DNA from 3 places in the Exiguobacterium sp. SH5S4 genome. Region 1 is predicted to be linked to each of the others. Evidence: riboswitches for the same ligand, from Rfam matches in the RefSeq annotation. Region 1 holds a riboswitch; each other region holds the start of a gene.
The links. Region 1 has a riboswitch for S-adenosylmethionine ahead of EVJ32_RS14085 (2,3-diketo-5-methylthiopentyl-1-phosphate enolase). Riboswitches for the same ligand answer to the same signal wherever they lie in the genome.
Positions count from the first base shown of each region.

Region 2: another riboswitch for S-adenosylmethionine. It lies ahead of EVJ32_RS00510 (methionine ABC transporter ATP-binding protein); the one in region 1 lies ahead of EVJ32_RS14085 (2,3-diketo-5-methylthiopentyl-1-phosphate enolase).
Region 3: another riboswitch for S-adenosylmethionine. It lies ahead of EVJ32_RS14280 (aminotransferase class I/II-fold pyridoxal phosphate-dependent enzyme); the one in region 1 lies ahead of EVJ32_RS14085 (2,3-diketo-5-methylthiopentyl-1-phosphate enolase).

Region 1 is NZ_SJUQ01000031.1:24,083-29,586, forward strand. Features, by position in the region: gene EVJ32_RS14065 (TerC family protein) at 1-697, shown strand, start outside; gene EVJ32_RS14070 (cupin domain-containing protein) at 740-1,273, opposite strand; gene EVJ32_RS14075 (methylthioribulose 1-phosphate dehydratase) at 1,287-1,904, opposite strand; gene EVJ32_RS14080 (2-hydroxy-3-keto-5-methylthiopentenyl-1-phosphate phosphatase) at 1,901-2,551, opposite strand; gene EVJ32_RS14085 (2,3-diketo-5-methylthiopentyl-1-phosphate enolase) at 2,548-3,702, opposite strand; SAM riboswitch class I at 3,774-3,876, opposite strand; SAM riboswitch class I at 4,082-4,184, shown strand; gene mtnK (S-methyl-5-thioribose kinase) at 4,266-5,420, shown strand; gene mtnA (S-methyl-5-thioribose-1-phosphate isomerase) at 5,417-5,504, shown strand, end outside.
Region 2 is NZ_SJUQ01000001.1:101,266-106,769, reverse strand. Features, by position in the region: gene EVJ32_RS00515 (methionine ABC transporter permease) at 1-467, opposite strand, end outside; gene EVJ32_RS00510 (methionine ABC transporter ATP-binding protein) at 457-1,485, opposite strand; SAM riboswitch class I at 1,564-1,669, opposite strand; gene EVJ32_RS00505 (thioredoxin family protein) at 2,122-2,379, opposite strand; gene EVJ32_RS00500 (PTS sugar transporter subunit IIC) at 2,568-3,623, shown strand; gene gcvH (glycine cleavage system protein GcvH) at 3,668-4,051, opposite strand; gene EVJ32_RS00490 (arsenate reductase family protein) at 4,100-4,453, opposite strand; gene EVJ32_RS00485 (hypothetical protein) at 4,502-5,230, opposite strand; gene EVJ32_RS00480 (acyl-CoA dehydrogenase family protein) at 5,325-5,504, opposite strand, start outside.
Region 3 is NZ_SJUQ01000033.1:1,437-6,940, reverse strand. Features, by position in the region: gene EVJ32_RS14285 (iron-containing alcohol dehydrogenase) at 1-938, opposite strand, end outside; gene EVJ32_RS14280 (aminotransferase class I/II-fold pyridoxal phosphate-dependent enzyme) at 935-2,110, opposite strand; SAM riboswitch class I at 2,187-2,287, opposite strand; gene EVJ32_RS14275 (AI-2E family transporter) at 2,465-3,565, shown strand; gene EVJ32_RS14270 (MDR family MFS transporter) at 3,825-5,069, shown strand; gene EVJ32_RS14265 (peptide MFS transporter) at 5,211-5,504, shown strand, end outside.

The DNA.
Region 1 (5,504 bases):
AGCGCTATTCTACGGTTTATTAGGAGCGTTCGTCTTCCGCTTCATCGCATTATTCTTAATCTCGTTCTTAATCAACGTCTGGCAAGTCCAAGCACTCGGTGCCCTTTACTTGATCGGGATGAGCGCGCGACATCTATATATGACGTACAAGGCGCGCAAGATGGATCCAAGACAAGACCTCGCCGCTGAGGCGAAAGAAGAGACGGCAATTACCGAGAAGCCGGTCACGAAAAAAGAGTTTTGGTGGACGGTCGTAAAAGTCGAGTTCGCCGACATCGCTTTCGCGGTCGACTCGATCTTGGCAGCGGTCGCACTCGCAGTCAGCTTGCCGCCGCTCGGTCTTGGAGAGATCGGTGGAATCGACTCAGGTCAATTCTTCGTCGTCTTGACGGGTGGACTCATCGGGGTCATCTTGATGCGATTCGCGGCCCGCGTCTTCGTGAAGCTGCTGCATCAACGTCCGACACTTGAGACGGCCGCCTTCCTCATCGTCGGCTGGGTCGGTGTGAAGTTGACGGTACTCGTCCTCGAACACCCTGGCTTCAAGGAACTGATTGCCGGTACACCGTTCGCGTTCATGGGTCTTCCAGACGGTTTTGTCCACTCGTTAGGTTGGACACTGTTCTTCTGGTCGGTCATGGTCGGGATTGCTGTTTGGGGTTGGTTCTCTTCCAAACCGACAGCGGTCAAGCATTAAAAAAATCCTGTCTTTCGCGTATGCGGAAGGCAGGATTTTTTGTTAGGCAGTCACGTCTTGCTTCTCGTAGATCGGCACCCAGCCTTCTGTCGTCACGAAGATGCGGACGGCGACGACTTGGCGGTCGTCTTGGAGCGTGAAGTAGTGGCGCGTGTTCACCGGGACCGAAATCAAATCGCCGGGATTGAGTTCGATGTTGAAGTAGCCACGTTCGGCGTCGTCGATGGCGAAGATGCCGTGCCCGCTGACGATGAAGCGGACCTCGTCGTCCGTATGATGGTGTTCCTTTTGGAAGTTGACGAGCAGTTCGTCCAAGTTCGGTGTCGCGTCAGACAGCGAGATGACGTCGGCCGTTTGATAGCCGCGGCGCTCCGACACGTCTTGAATCTCGTCACGGAACGTTGCGAGGATGGCTTGCTTGTCGTCGTCCGTCAGTTCGTAGTTTTCTTGAAGCGCGACCGGAAGTTTAGCGATGTCCCACTGCTCATACAGAATACCGCGCGATTCTAAAAATACGTTCACTTCAGATTGGTCGACGAGACGTTCTTCGGTTTGTTGGAAATAGACAGTTGCCATAGATAGTTCCTCCTTATGAATGGACGCCTAAGGCGCGTAGTTTTAACGTGTAGCTGAACAAAAATTCGTATGCTTCTAAATAACGTTTCGCCGCAGCCGGCGTCTCGCCCCAGACCGTGATGCCGTGATTACGGATGAGGACGGCACCGGCGCTTGAATGGACGTGAGGCGCGAAGGCGGCCGCGAGCGTCGGGATGTCGGCATGATTGTCGATGATCGGGACCCGGACGACCGCGTCCTCTTCCCAATACCCGAGTGCCTTGATGATCTCTTGCCCCGTGAAGACGACCTCACCGTTCACGGCATGGAGCTCGGAGATGACGTTGTTGTCGACCGTGTGCACATGGAGTGAACACGTCGCCGCAGTCTTGTTGAACACCTCGACGTGTAGCAACGTCTCAGCGGACGGTTTGCCAGTTTGTTCGCCAAGTAACCTGCCGGCCGCGTCGACGAGGACGAAATCGTCCGCGGTCCGTTTTCGTTTATCGCGTCCGCTCGCCGTGACGAGGAAGGTCAGCGGGTCGTCGGAGACACGAATCGCCAAATTGCCACTCGTTCCGGGGAACCAGTCGCGCGCGGCGAGTTCGTCTTTAATGTCGGCGAGTTCAAGCCAACGTGCGGTCACGCTCATACGTGCACCTCCTTCATGTGATGGGTGATGTCGTCGAACGTCTCGAACGGGGCGTAGGCGATGCCTTCTGCTTCACAGAGCGTGATGAGTTGCCCACGGGCGTAGACGAAATCGGCCCGTTTGGCGATCTCGAAGTCGGTCACCGAGTCACCGATGACGATCAAGCGATCAACGGGATCGACGATCGTCCGGGCGATTGTCGGTTTGCAGCAACCACAATCATTCGTGCAATGCGCGTCACAGGCGTAGGGCCAGTCGACGCGTACCGTCTCGCCCGAGAAGTCGGCGACGTTACAGTAGATGTGGTCCGGCGCGACGTGGTCTTGCAAGATCGGGTACACGAAAAAGTCCATGCCGCCGCTGACGACGTCGAACTTCCAAACTTGTTGCCGGACTTCTGCCAAAAACGTCGAGAAACCTTGGCGCAAGGTGATGCGGTCCAGCAAGTAGTCACGGTACGCCGAAGCGTCAGCGCTCGGCAACAGCTGGAACATCTGTCCGACCCCGGAGCGGATCGAGATGTCTTGAGCGAGCACGTCGTCTTTGAGCGCGTGCCATTCGGGCGGTGCGAACGCCCGCATCAAAGCGATGATGTTGTCCTCGGCCGTGATCGTCCCGTCGAAGTCACACAAGATGTGAATCGTCATTGTTTTGACCACGCCTTTAGCGCGGCCTCGAGCTCGTTCGTCTGGCTCGCCACGCCCACTACTTGCTCAATCGCTTGTCGGAACGCCCGGGCCCCGGCAGCCGCGCCGTCTGGGTGACCGTGGATGCCGCCGCCGGCGTTGATGACGACGTCTGTGCCGAAATCACGGATGATGTCCGGGACGAGCCCCGGATGGATGCCGGCCGACGGGACCGGTAGAATCGGCTTCGCCCAGTGCGGCCGAGCACTGCTATCCCGAATCGCGAACGCCTCATCGGACGGTGTCGCGAGTGAACCGTATGGGGACGGGAACAGCGTCAAGTCGGCCCCCGCGAGGCGGAACAATTTCCCGAGCAAGAGCGAGTGGCTGATCGAGCCGGTCAAGGCGCCGGCGAACGCCGGATGCGCCAAAATCGGGACGTTAATTGTTGGATCGCTCGCGAGTTCGCGGAGTGTGTCGAGCCCGTATGTATAGACGTTGAACAACAGTGCCGTCGCGCCCGCCTCGATCAAGCGGAGCGCTTGGTCACGTAGCCCGAACACCGGACCGCTGAGCGTGATGGCATAGAGCGAACGTTTCCCGGTCGTTTCGAACTGTTCTTGGATGACGGCCGCCCCGATTTTAGCTCGTTCAAGCGACGGAGTGAGCGGATTATCGTATAGGATTTCATCATCTTTGACGATGTCGATGCCGCCGGCGAGCTGGTCTCGAAGTTGCTGTTCTAAGAAGCGTAAATCACGGCCGATGATCCCTTTAAAGATGCTCATGACGAGCGGGCGATCATGGACGTCGAGCAACTCACGAACGCCTTGAACACCGAACTTTGCTCCGGGGAATTCAGACGCAAGCGTTTCGGGTAACGTCAAGTCGATCAAGCGTACCGAGTCATCGAGCGATAATTTCCCGAACGTCGTCGTCAAGATGGATGAGAAGTCGGGCGTGACGTTATGGAGCGGATAACGGATTGTGAAGCGACTCGTCGTTTCCGTGTGCGTCGTTGAGACGACCTCGCCCCGATACGCCTTTAATTGTTCTTGCTCTAGGTGGGGCAGTTCCGTCCATGTGCCGACGGTCAGTTCAAGGGCGATTTTCTCGGCGACAGTCGCGACGCGGTTCGTCCGGCTGATTTCATATGTGGCAGTAATACTCATGTTCGTTCCTCCTTCCGGTCAAACAAAAAATGACCCCATGCCGAGGCAAGAGGTCATCATAAAAAAATGAACTCTTATCTCTCAGCTTACGCTGCAAGAATTAGCACCGTGCCCAATCGGGTCGGTTGCTGCGACATCATCGGGCTTGTCCCCTCCGTCTGCTCTTGATAAGAATGTATTTTGAAGTTGTGAAATTTAATTGAATTTTGTCACACAATATCCGGTTCGTCAATTCCTTTTTTTGAGAAAAAATAGTTGAATTCATTGTTTCTATATATGCCCGGGAAAAGACAACACCGGGTCCGAAAATTGACGTTGACAACTTGGTGCTCGAGTAAGTAACATTCATCACAACAAGTTCACACAATCGAATATGACACTCTTATCGCGAGTTGGCAGAGGGAATTGGCCCGATGACGCCGCAGCAACCGACCAGTAGGCACGGTGCTACATCCACCAGACATACGTCTGACAGATGAGAGGAACAACCGTTACGGCTGTGCCTCTTTCTCGCGGAGAAAGGGGCTTTTTTTGTGGGGAATATACCGAAAGGGGAAACAGACATGGCTTATCAACCATTTACAGAACAGACAGTCGTCGAGCACGTCAGAACGTTAGGGTTACTCGAAGATGGGGGCATCGCGCATTGCGAGGAGATCGGGGACGGCAACTTGAACCTCGTCTTCCGCATCCGTCAAGGCGAAACGAGCCTCATCGTCAAGCAGGCGCTACCGTATGCGAAAGTCGTCGGAGAGAGTTGGCCGCTCACACTTGAACGGGCGTGGATCGAGCAGCTCGCGTTGCGCGAATTCGCTAGCGTCGTCCCGCGTTTCGTCCCGGTCGTTCTCGGCAGTGACCGGACGCTCGCCTACACGATTTTAGAGGACTTGTCCGACTTTGATATCGTCCGGACGGGCTATTTGGAAGGGAAAACGTATCCTGAACTCGCCCGTCACATCGGTGAGTTTTTAGGACAGACGTTGTTTGAGACGTCAGACTATACGGCCGGCCCGATTGAGAAGAAGCGGAAAGAACGGGATTACTACAACCCGGAACTGTGCGACATCACTGAAAAACTGATCTTCACCGATCCGTACAAAGATGCCGAATCGAACAACATCGAAACCGCGCTCCGTCAGGACGTCGAAGCGCTTTGGCGTGACCAGAAATTGAAAGTGGAGGTCACGAAACTGAAAGTCGGTTTCGTCACGAAACACGACGCGCTCTTGCACGGAGACTTACATACAGGCAGTATCTTCGCGACGCAACAAGAGACGAAAGTCATCGATCCGGAGTTCGCTTTTTACGGACCGTTCGGCTTTGACATCGGGCAAATCGTCGCCCATTTGACGCTATCGACGTTCCATGACCCACTCAAACGGTTCGAACGGTTCACGGACGTATTGACGGTATGGGAGACGTTTGAGAAGACGTTCCGGACGAAGTTTGAGACGGCGGTCGAACCGTTCAACACGGACGGATTCGTCGATGAGCTACTTCAAACCATCTTTAGCGACACGATCGGCTATGCCGGATGCGAACTGATTCGCCGCGCCATCGGCCTCGCCGGAGTCGCTGACCTCGAGACGTTACCGGAAACGGTCCGGCTCGAGCGGAAACGGGAAGCGCTCACGCTCGGCACGACGCTCATTAAACAGCGCCACGATATCCGTTCGATCGATGATTTAGTGACGCTGTTAGCGGGGGTACGCGTATGACAGTCCAAAACATTCGCTTCGACCCGAACCGGGACGAGCTCGTCATTTTAGACCAAACGTTACTGCCCCATGAAGAGCGGTACG
Region 2 (5,504 bases), on a different contig from region 1:
ACGATCGTCACCGTGATGCCTGACACGATGGCCGGGAGTGCTTCTGGGAACAACACTTTATAGACGATCTGCCATTTCGTCGCGCCCATCGACTCGGCCGCCTCGATGACGCCACGGTCGACTTCACGAAGCGCGAGTTCGACCATGCGCGCATAGAACGGGGCCGCCCCGATGATGAGCGCCGGGAGCGCCGCCGTCGATCCGAGCATCGTCCCGACGAGAAGGAGCGTGAACGGGATGAGCAAGATGATCAAAATGATGAACGGGATCGAGCGGAACACGTTGACGACCGCGCTGATGATTGTATAAATCGGGCGATTCTTCGTCATGAGCGGTTCGTTTGTGACGTATAGGAGCATGCCGAGGGCGAGACCGATGACGAATGTCGCAGCTCCCGCGACGAGCGTCATATAAAGCGTCTCCCACGTCTGTTCAAGCATGACTTGCCAATCTACATTAGGAAACATCGCTTTCTACCTCCACTTCCACTGCCTGTGACCGGATTGAGGCGATGGCCCGCTCGACTTCAGCCGGCTCTCCGATCAATTGGATGAATAGCGTCCCGAGCGCACCGACTTGCGACTGCGTCACGTTTCCGCCGATGATGTTGAAGCCGATGTCGTGCTGTTTCAACACTTCTGACAAGATCGGCTGTTCGGCCGTCTCGTTCAAGAATTTGAGCTTGACGATTTGACCAGTCGGATACCGTGCTTTCAAATGTTCGAACGTGAGCGACATGTCGTCGACGGCGCCGATTTGTTTGACGAACTCTTTCGTGATCGGCTGTTCCGGATGTTGGAACACGTCGGCGACTTGACCGGTCTCGACGACTTTCCCTGCCTCCATGACGGCGACGCGGTGACAGATTTTTTGGATGACATGCATCTCATGGGTGATGAGGACGATCGTCAGTCCGAGTTTCTTATTGATGCTGACGAGCAGTTCAAGAATCGAATCGGTCGTCTTCGGGTCGAGTGCGCTCGTCGCTTCATCGCAGAGGAGCACGTCTGGATTTGTAGCGAGCGCGCGGGCAATCCCGACTCGCTGTTTTTGACCGCCCGATAGTTGCGACGGATAGCTGTCTTCACGTCCGGCGAGGCCGACGAGATCGACGAGCTCTTGGACGCGGCGTTTGCGTTCACTGGCCGGTACCCCGATCAGTTCGAGCGGGAAGCTGATGTTCTCAGCGACCGTGCGCGACCATAATAAATTAAAGTGTTGGAATACCATCGAGACGTTTTTGCGCACCCCGCGCAGTTCTTTCGGAGTGAGTTTCGTCAGTTCGCTCCCTGCGACGACAATCTCACCGCTTGAAGGTGACTCGAGCCGGTTAAGTAGACGAATGAGCGTCGACTTGCCTGCTCCTGAATATCCGATTATTCCAAAAATTTCGCCGCTCTCGATTGTGAGCGACACATCATCGACCGCCTGGACCCGACCGTTCTTCGTGTCGAACCATTTGGCCACGTTACGTAATTGAATCAATACCTTTCCCTCCTGACAACAAAAAAAGTACACACGTTTGAGCAAACGTGCGTACTTTATCGGTACGGACAACGATTGCTCTCATCTTCCAAGGTTCTCACCTTGCTGGAATTAGCACCATTTCGGATTGCTCCGCGGTTGCTGGGCGTCATAGGGCCAGTCCCTCAGCCTCTCTTGATAAGAGTGTTGTTTATTCGATTAGCTTTATAATAGCGACACATTATTTTCATGTCAAACTATTTTGTGCGAAAAATCAAAAAAAGGTGCCATCCGAGGATGACACAGAACGTAGCACCTTGAGTCACGGAAGGACAACCCATAGATGAAACTCTTTTGCCCGATCAGAGTGTTCATCCTTATATGGGGGATTCAAGCCATCCATCACTCGGCCTTAGAACGTACCGTGCGGTTACGCGGTCGGTGTCCCTGCGCTTGATTTTTTTGGGGGACAATCTAAGGGAAGGTCCACCTAAAAGTCGCGTAAAGTGATGCACCGGCTGTTCTAAAACGTCTTGATGGCTGGAAAATCTCGTCCTATATTGTGTTCAAGTAAGATGTTGTAATGAATATACCATTCGTGAACTTTCTGTGTCAACTGATTATTTAAAATTTTCTGATTATTCTAATCATCCTATCTCATTTAACGAAAGATAGGACGTGCTGCACGTTTTGGAACGCATATAATCGGTCTTCGACTTGGCCGTCTTTAAGCTTTAACAGCGCCGGTACGCTCATGACTTGATACGCTTCTAACTCTTGCGGGATAAAGTTGGCGTCCTGCTTGTCGATCGCGAGTGTCGGGTCGACCGCTTCGACGACGGCGAGCATCCGCTCGGCCACAGCGCATGTTCCACACATCGGGGCGTATATATATAACAATCCGTCTGTAATCATTGTTCTCACCTCTTTTCTAAGTATATGAATGTGAGCCGATCTGTTCAAAAGTTGTGCTCAACTGGAAAAATCTGAATAGTTCAATATTTCTTGTTGACGCTCGCCCAAAAGAGGCATAGTATGGTCATTAACTTTATCGCTTTCGTACATAACAGCAAACACGTAGAAAAGGACAGGTGAATCCACCCATGACGGAACAAACGAAACTGACAGGCAAACAATTTTTGATGAACGTATTGAACGGACTCAGTCTCGCTATTTTAATCGCCCTCATCCCGAGCGCATTGCTCGGTGAATTAACGAAAGCCATCTTACCGTATTTTCCGTCTTTGCAGTTCATCTTAGACGCGACGACGATCGCGATGCGCCTACTCCCGGTCATCATCGGTGTCACCGTCGCGATGCAATTCGGACGTTCTGCGCTCGAGGCCGGGACGATCGGTATCGCGACCCAGGTCGGAAGCGGCGCCATCCGCATCGAGGAAGGCGCGTTCCTCATGGCCGGTATCGGCGACGTCATCACGGCCGGCGTGACGGCGGCCCTTGCGACATATATGGTCATGCAGTTGTCACCACGATTAAAGACGTACACCGTGCTCGTCTTACCGATGACGGTCATCGTCATCGCCGGCGGGATCGGCATGTTCTTACTCACGTACATCTCCCAGATCACGACGTACATCGGCACCATCATCATGACGATGACTGACCTCCAGCCGATTATGATGGGCATGTTGATCGCGATGGCGTTCTCGCTCATCATCGTCTCTCCGATCTCGACGGTCGGGATCGCGACGGCGATCAGCCTGTCCGGTGTTGCCGCCGGGGCCGCCAACCTCGGTGTCGTCGCGGCCGGCTTCGGTCTCGCCATCGCCGGGTGGCAGATGAATGCCACCGGGACATCAATCGCTCACTTCCTCGGCTCACCGAAAATTCAAATGGCAAATTTCGTCCGCCGTCCGATCATGATGCTGCCGGTGCTCGCGAACGCGGCCATTCTCGGTGCGCTCGCCGGTATCCTCCGTATCGAGGGGACACCGATCAGCGCCGGCTTCGGCGTCTCAGGGCTCATCGGACCAGTCAACGCCCTGCACTTGATGCCAGGCGGCTTCGCCCTATGGAACGTCATGCTCGTCATCGTCTTGTTCGGCCTCATTCCGGTGACGCTCGGGATTGTCTTCTATCGCCTGTTCAACCGGACATCACTCATCCAGCCTGAACATTACCGCCTCGACTTCGACTAAATCAAAAAATCCCGGCTTCTCATAAAGAGAAACCGGGATTTTTGTTAGCCTTGAATCATCGCTTCATATTCTTCGGCTGACATGAGTTTGTCGACGTCCGTTGAATCGTTCAACTCGACTTCGATCATCCATGCGCCTTCGAACGGTGCTTCGTTGACGAGTTCCGGAGAATCCGCGAGTGATTCATTCACTGCCGTGATCTTCCCAGAGATCGGTGCGTACAGTTCAGACACCGTCTTGACCGATTCGACCGAACCGAACGGCTCGTCGAGCAAAATCGTGCCGCCGACTTCAGGAAGTTCCACAAACACGATGTCCCCTAGTTCGCTTTGTGCGAAATCCGTGATCCCGATGCGGGCAACGCTTCCGTTCACTTCAACCCATTCGTGTTCTTTTGAATAACGTAGATTTGCAGGTACTTTGCTCATCTTGACTTCCCCCTCAAATAAATTAGACTCACATGTGTATTATAGCACTTAGCCCCAAACGTCTGTAAATGACTTTTCTGAAAAACCGACCGTCGATTTTTGACCGTCAGTGACGATTGGACGCTTTAAAAGCATACCATTGCTGACTAAAAGCTCGATTTGTTCGTCTTCTGACAAATTCGGGAGCTTATCTTTAATGCCTTCATTACGATACACTTGCCCGCTCGTATTGAAAAACTTTTTAAGCGGTAGCCCTGACTGTTGCCAGATCGACGTGAGTTCATCTTTTGACGGTGTCGCCTCGACGATATGAACGTATGTATACGCGACGTCGTTCTCCTTCAACCATTTCTCTGCCTTCTTACACGTACTGCATGGCGGATAGCCATATAGTGTCACCATGTTTCATCACCTCTTATCTTTAACTTTAGCATAATCACCTCACTCAATTCACGCCTCGAGCAAGCGTTCGATTTCTCGCTTCAACGTCGTATTGACCGGGTGACGCGCTTCGATATAGCGCAACATCGCCACGGCCGCTTCGACCGACTTGCCGTAACCTGGAAGCCATTCGCTGAGCCCGGCGACGAGCTCCGGGTGCCGTGTCTCGACCCGGCGCGTCGGATTGAACGGGTCGCCCGTCTCTCCATGTGCTTTCAACACGTTGTTGACGGCCGCGACTTGGATGAGTTCGAAGCCGGCGACCTTCTCTCCGCGTCGTTCACGGAGCAGACCGACGTACAGGTTCGTCAGCGCCTCTTCGTAGCAGTACGCGGCGCCTGGGACGTCCGTGACGAGCTTAGGCGTCGCAAACGATTCGAGCGCCTCCTCCCGCTTCCAGACGATCCGTCCCGGAGTGTAGGCGATGTGCGGCATCTCGAACAGTTCGAACACGGCGAACTCCCCGTAAATGCCGTCCGTATACATGATCTTGTGGCCGTCTTTCGTGTTTTGGAATTGGTAAGCGATCGGTTCAACCTCGAGCCAGTCCAAGTTGTCGATGAAGCGAGCTTTCCGCCCGTCTTCGACGATCAAAAAGAAATCGAGGTCGGAGTAATCATCGAGCCGCTCGGTCTCGAGGCCAATCGAACCGAGGGCGAGCAGCATGAGCGCCCCTTCTTTTGTCGCGACCGATTCCCCAATCCTTTTCATCCGTTCCAACAGCTGATCACGTCTCATGAACATTCCTCCTTTTCCTCATTGTACGTTCTGATCAAGCGAAAAAGAAAGGGCTGACCGCGTCCGGCCAACCCTTCTTGTTCGAAAAATTTGATTACACGATGAACTTGTTCGCTTTGATGAGGCTCGCTGCGACTTCGCGCTTCGTGCCGATGACGTTGATTGGCTGATAACGGCTGAACTTCTTCATCGCCGAGAGCAACATCCGTTGCTCGTCGCCTGACGTTGCCGCATACAACACTTCTTTCGCCATGAGATCGACTTGCTTAAACAC
Region 3 (5,504 bases), on a different contig from region 1:
AATTCAGTCTCGGCCCGGACCGCGTCGACCAGTTGCGGGATGTCGGCCGGAACGAGTCCGAGCGTCTCAAGTGACGTCGGCGCGCCGATCCTGGCGAGCCACGCCTCTAAATACGGGGCGTCAGACGAGCCACGCAACCGTTCTTGGACAAGGAGGCCGAAGCCGACCTTGTCGCCATGTAAGAACGGATGGGTCGACTCGAAGCGGCTGAGCGCGTTGTGGACGGCGTGGGCGACGGCGACGCGTGTCCCGGCGTCACCGAAACCACCGACGGCACCGCCGACGGCGAGGATGTGATCGACCGCGAACCGGGTCTCTGGCCCATACGCGGTGAAACTGGACTCACTCAAGTCGAGTTCGACGAGCCGGCCGCATTGTTCGGCCAAGGCGAGACCGGTATTGACGCCGGCATCAGGCGAACTGTCGCCGCTCAAATAGCGGGCCTCGTAAAACTTGGCGACCGTGTCGATGACGCCGGCTCGGAAGTAGTCGTACGGCGAGTCCGTCACGACCCTCGCGTCGACGATGACCCGCTCGATGACGACGCGGAACACGTCGTAGCGGTCATAGGCACCCTGCTCGTCATAGATGACGCTGAGCGGTGTGAAGGCGGCACAGTTCGAGGCGAGCGTCGGGATGACGATCAGCGGGACACCTTGCCGGTAAGCGACGAGTTTCGCCGTGTCGACGAGCTTGCCCCCACCGACGGCAAGGAGGACATCCACATCCTTCAAACGGAGCCGTTCGACCTCCGCGTCCGTGCATTCGCCACGGAACAGCGATGTCGGATAGGCAGTGATCGCTGGCAGGACGCGCTTGACGACGTCAAAACCGTTCTGCCCGCGCAGCACGTGAGCACGACGGCCAGCGATCAATTCATCGAGCCGCTCGAGCGCATCATCCGCATGGTCGTACTCGAGCACGGCTTGGCGGATCATGCCCGGACCTCTTCATACGTCGCGAACAGTTTCTCGATCCGCTCGACGGCCTCGTCGATCTTCGGCTCGGCGGAGACGAGCCCGAACCGGACGTACCGCTCGCCTTCTGAGCCGAAGAAATAGCCAGGCGTCACGGCGACCCCTGCCTCGTGGAGCAGCTTATGCGAGAACGATTTGGCGTCCCCGTCCGGCACTTTCGCCCAGACGAAGAACGAGCCGCTCGGGGCCGTGATGTCCCATCCGGCCTGACGTAACCCGTCGACGAGCCGGTCGCGGCGGGCCTCATACAACCGTGACAAGTCGTCCCGGAGCGAACGCGGTGACTCGAGCGCGGCGATGGCCGCCTCTTGGATGGCCGAGAACACGCTCACATGGACGTGGTCCTGATACGTGTTGATCGCCTCGATGATGTCGCGGTTGCCGACGGCGAAAGCGACCCGCCAGCCGGACATGTTGAACGCCTTCGACATCGTATACACCTCGATGCCGATGTCTTTCGCTCCCGGCGTCTGCAGGAAGCTCGGCGGGACGTGACCGTCGAAACCGATGCTGCCGTAGGCGAAGTCGTGGACGACCATGAGGTCATGCTTATTCGCGAAACGGACCGTGTCGTCAAAGAACGCGGGCGACGCGACGGCACCGGTCGGATTGCTCGGGTAGTTCAAATACATGAGTCGCGCTCCCTGCGGATCGAGCGTCTCATAATCAGGAAGATAACCGTTCTCTTCCCGGAGGACGAGGTCGTGGACGACCGCGCCGGCGAGACGCGCCCCCGAGATGTAGTCCGGGTAGCCCGGGTTCGGGAGCAACATGCCGTCACCTGGCTCGAGCACACATTGCGGGAGCGTGATGAGTCCCGACTTGCTGCCGATCAAGATGGCCACTTCGGTCTCGGCATCGAGCGCGACGCCGTATTCGGTCTGGTAGAACGTCGCGACCGCTTGCTTCAGGCGCGTCTGTCCCCGGAACGGGCCGTATTGGTGTGTCGCCGGGTCGAGCAGGGCCGTCTGCAACGCCTCGCAGATCGGGGCTGGTGTCGGCAAGTCGGGCGTCCCTTGGCCGAGCCGGATGACGTCGCGGCCTGAACGCTCGAGTGCGGCGACTTCAGCGGCGAGTCCGACGAAATGCTGGGGTGGTAACGTTTTAAGTAACTTCGAGCGTCTGTCTGTCATGAATAGTCCTCCTATGCAAAAACACCCCTTTCCGAGGAAAGGGGTGTCGAGATACGGACGTATTCAAACAACCACCTTTCCATCTCTCAAGGTCACCTTGCTGGAATTAGCACAGTATTGAAACAATCTGTTGCTGAAGCTTCATCGGGCCAGTCCCTCCGCTTCTCTTGATAGAAAGTGTTTTTATATGCAATTGATAATTTCTGTAATATGTCATTTAGTAAACCAAACGTTACCAACCTTGTCAATCCTTATTTCAAAAATTCCTTACCGCTATTGAATCCCAGTAAAAAAACGTTCATAGTAAAAGATGAACGTTATTCTGCAAAATTTACAGCATGAGGGGATAGACCATTGGAACTAAACCGTCAATTGATATGGAAGTTAAGCGTGATCGGGCTGATTCTGCTCGTCCTATGGAAAGTCATCAGTGAGCCGGACACGATCTCTCGGGTCCTGCAATATGCGTTTCAGCTGTTGACGCCGATCATCATGGGAATCGCCATCGCGCTGCTCCTCAACACCGTCCTGTCCTACATAGAAGAACGGTTCCACTTGAAGCGCTACCAAGGCTTGTTGATCGTCTACGTCACGTTCATCGGGATCCTTGTCGTGTCAGCGGTGACGCTGTTCCCTCGCATCTATTCGAGTGTCGCGTCTCTCATCGAGGAGCTCCCGTTTTATATTCGCCAAATCGATAGCTTCCTCGGTCAACTCAACACGTATTTGAGAGAATACAACGAGACGATCGCCCAAGCCATCGACTTGAACCGGTTCGAGGAGCGGTATTCCGGATGGGTCGAGACGGCCGTCGTGTCTTCGGTCGGTTACGTGTCGAGCTTCACGATGACGTTGATCAACTTGTTGATCGGGATCGTCATCTCGATCTACTTGTTGAAAGACAAGGAAGTGTTCGCCCGGATGTTCAAACGTCTGCTGTATGCGATGTTCCCGGTCGCCTCAGCGAAGACGACGATCGACATCTTCCAAGAGATGGACTATATCTTTAAACGCTACATCATCGGAAAGTCGCTCGACTGTCTCATCATCGGCGTGATGGCCGTCATCGGGCTCTTGATCATCGGCGCGCCGTACGCGCTCTTGCTCGGTGTCATCATCGGGGTGCTGAACTTCATCCCATACGTCGGGCCGCTCTTAGGGATGATCCCGGCGTTCATCATCACCTACTTCTACGATCCGTTCACGGCCCTGCTCGTCTTGTTGTTCATCTTCTTGCTGCAACAGTTCGACGGACTCTGGCTCGGCCCGAAAATTCTCGGCGACAGCGTCGGGATCACCCCGTTCTGGGTCATCACATCGATCATCATCGGGGGGAGCCTGTTCGGCCTCGTCGGGATGTTTATCAGCGTACCCGTGACCGCGATGATTCAGGTCGTCTTGTCCCGGTTGATCGATTATCGGCTCACCCGCAAGAATTTAAATGAACTGTTATGACGCAAGTCAAAATATGTTGACACATTTCAAGAATCTGTCATACAGTTGAAATGAAGAGTAAACTTTCAGAAAGGAGGACCCGCCATGTCAGTCATGACGCAGCCACATCGTATCCAATTTCATACTGACGGGTCGGGGTCTTCCGTTTCATGAACTGAAGTCACCCGCCTGTCTTCCGAGGCGTACATAGGTTAAGTAGGGACGAGTATGCCTCCGTGCATCCTTCGTCCCTTTTATTTTGTAGAAGCAGGTGAAACGTATGATTCAATCACTCAAACGGCTCGACCGTAACATTTGGATTCGTTTCCTCGGCGAGACGATCACCGGTGTCATGATGTTCATGATCGCCCCGTTCCTCGTCCTCTATTACAGCGACAAGCTCGACAGCTACGTCCAAGTCGGTGTCATCTTGGCGACCGGACCGATCATGGCGCTCATCGGCTCGGTCGTCGGCGGACGTCTCGCCGACCTGTATGGCCGAAAGCCGGTCATGATGACCGCCATCCTCGGTGATGCGGTCGCCCTCATCGGTTTCGCTTTCGCGGAAACGTTTTGGCCGCTCCTGCTCTTGAACGCCATGCTCGGCTTGACGAACTCGTTGTTCCACCCGGCCGCGAGCGCGATGGTCGCCGACGTGACCGAGCCGGAACAGATGAACGAGGCGTTCGGTCTCTTACGGATGGGACATAATATCGGCGCGGCGTTCGGTCCCCTGCTCGGCAGTGCCGTCTTGTTCATCGACCGACAGTACATCTTCTTCACGGCAGCGTTCGTCTTTGCCTTGTATGCGCTCGTTCTCGGACGTTTCATCCGCGAGTCGCTCCCTGAGACGACCGGGCAGGACACACCGTCGAACCGTGACGTCTTGCGCGTCTTTTACAACGACAAAGTCTTTCTCGTCTTCATCTTCGCCGGAGTCTTCATCTCGATGGGCTTCTCGCTGATCGAGAGCATGTTGCCGCTGTTCTTGAAAGAGTCGATGCCGTCGTTCACCGACCGCGAGAACCCGTTCGCCTATCTGCTCGCCTTGAACGGCATCATGGTCGTCTTGTTCCAATTCCCGATCGCCTCAAAACTCGGGCGCAAACCGTTCGGCAACGTCATGCTGGTCGGGGCGACGATTTTCGGGATCGGGATGATGTTGATCGCGGTCGTGCCGCGGCTCCTCTATACGCTCGGCACCCCGTACCTCGTCCTCGTCGGTATCCTGCTCGCCGTATACGCGTTCTATACGCTCGGCGAGATGATCATGTCGCCCGTCCAACAGACGTTCATCGCCATGATCGCCCCCGAGAACATGCGCGGTGCCTATAACGGGGCCGCCAGCATCCAATGGTTGATCGGCGGTGTGACCGCGCCGCTCATGGCCAGCCTGTTCCTCGACCAGCGTGCCGGGCACATCGCCCTCATCCTCGTCGGGGCGGCGAGTTGTCTGTCGGGTTTCATCTATTGGCGCCTCGGGAGATACGTCAGCGCGGAAGAAGCTAAACAAAAGACTGCTTAGTTCATCAATCCACCTAAACAACTTGGTTTAGGTGGATTTTAGTTTCGTTTCAAACCTGTTAAAATTTGAACTTCACTTTCATTTTTCCTTTACAAACATAATGATTCTTCTTATGATAATACGGTCAAGGAGGGATCTTTCATGGAAAGGATCGATAAACAGAAAATTGTGGACAGTGTGCCACAAAAAGGATTTTTCGGACAGCCGAAAGGCTTGTTCACGTTGTTCTTCACTGAATTTTGGGAACGTTTCTCGTACTACGGGATGCGGGCCATCCTCGTCTTCTACATGTATTACGAGGTATCGGAAGGCGGTCTCGGGCTCGACCAGAACGTCGCCTTGTCGATCATGTCCGTGTACGGCGCGCTCGTCTACATGTCAGGAGTCATCGGGGGATGGCTCGCCGACCGCGTCTTCGGGACGTCCCGGGCCGTA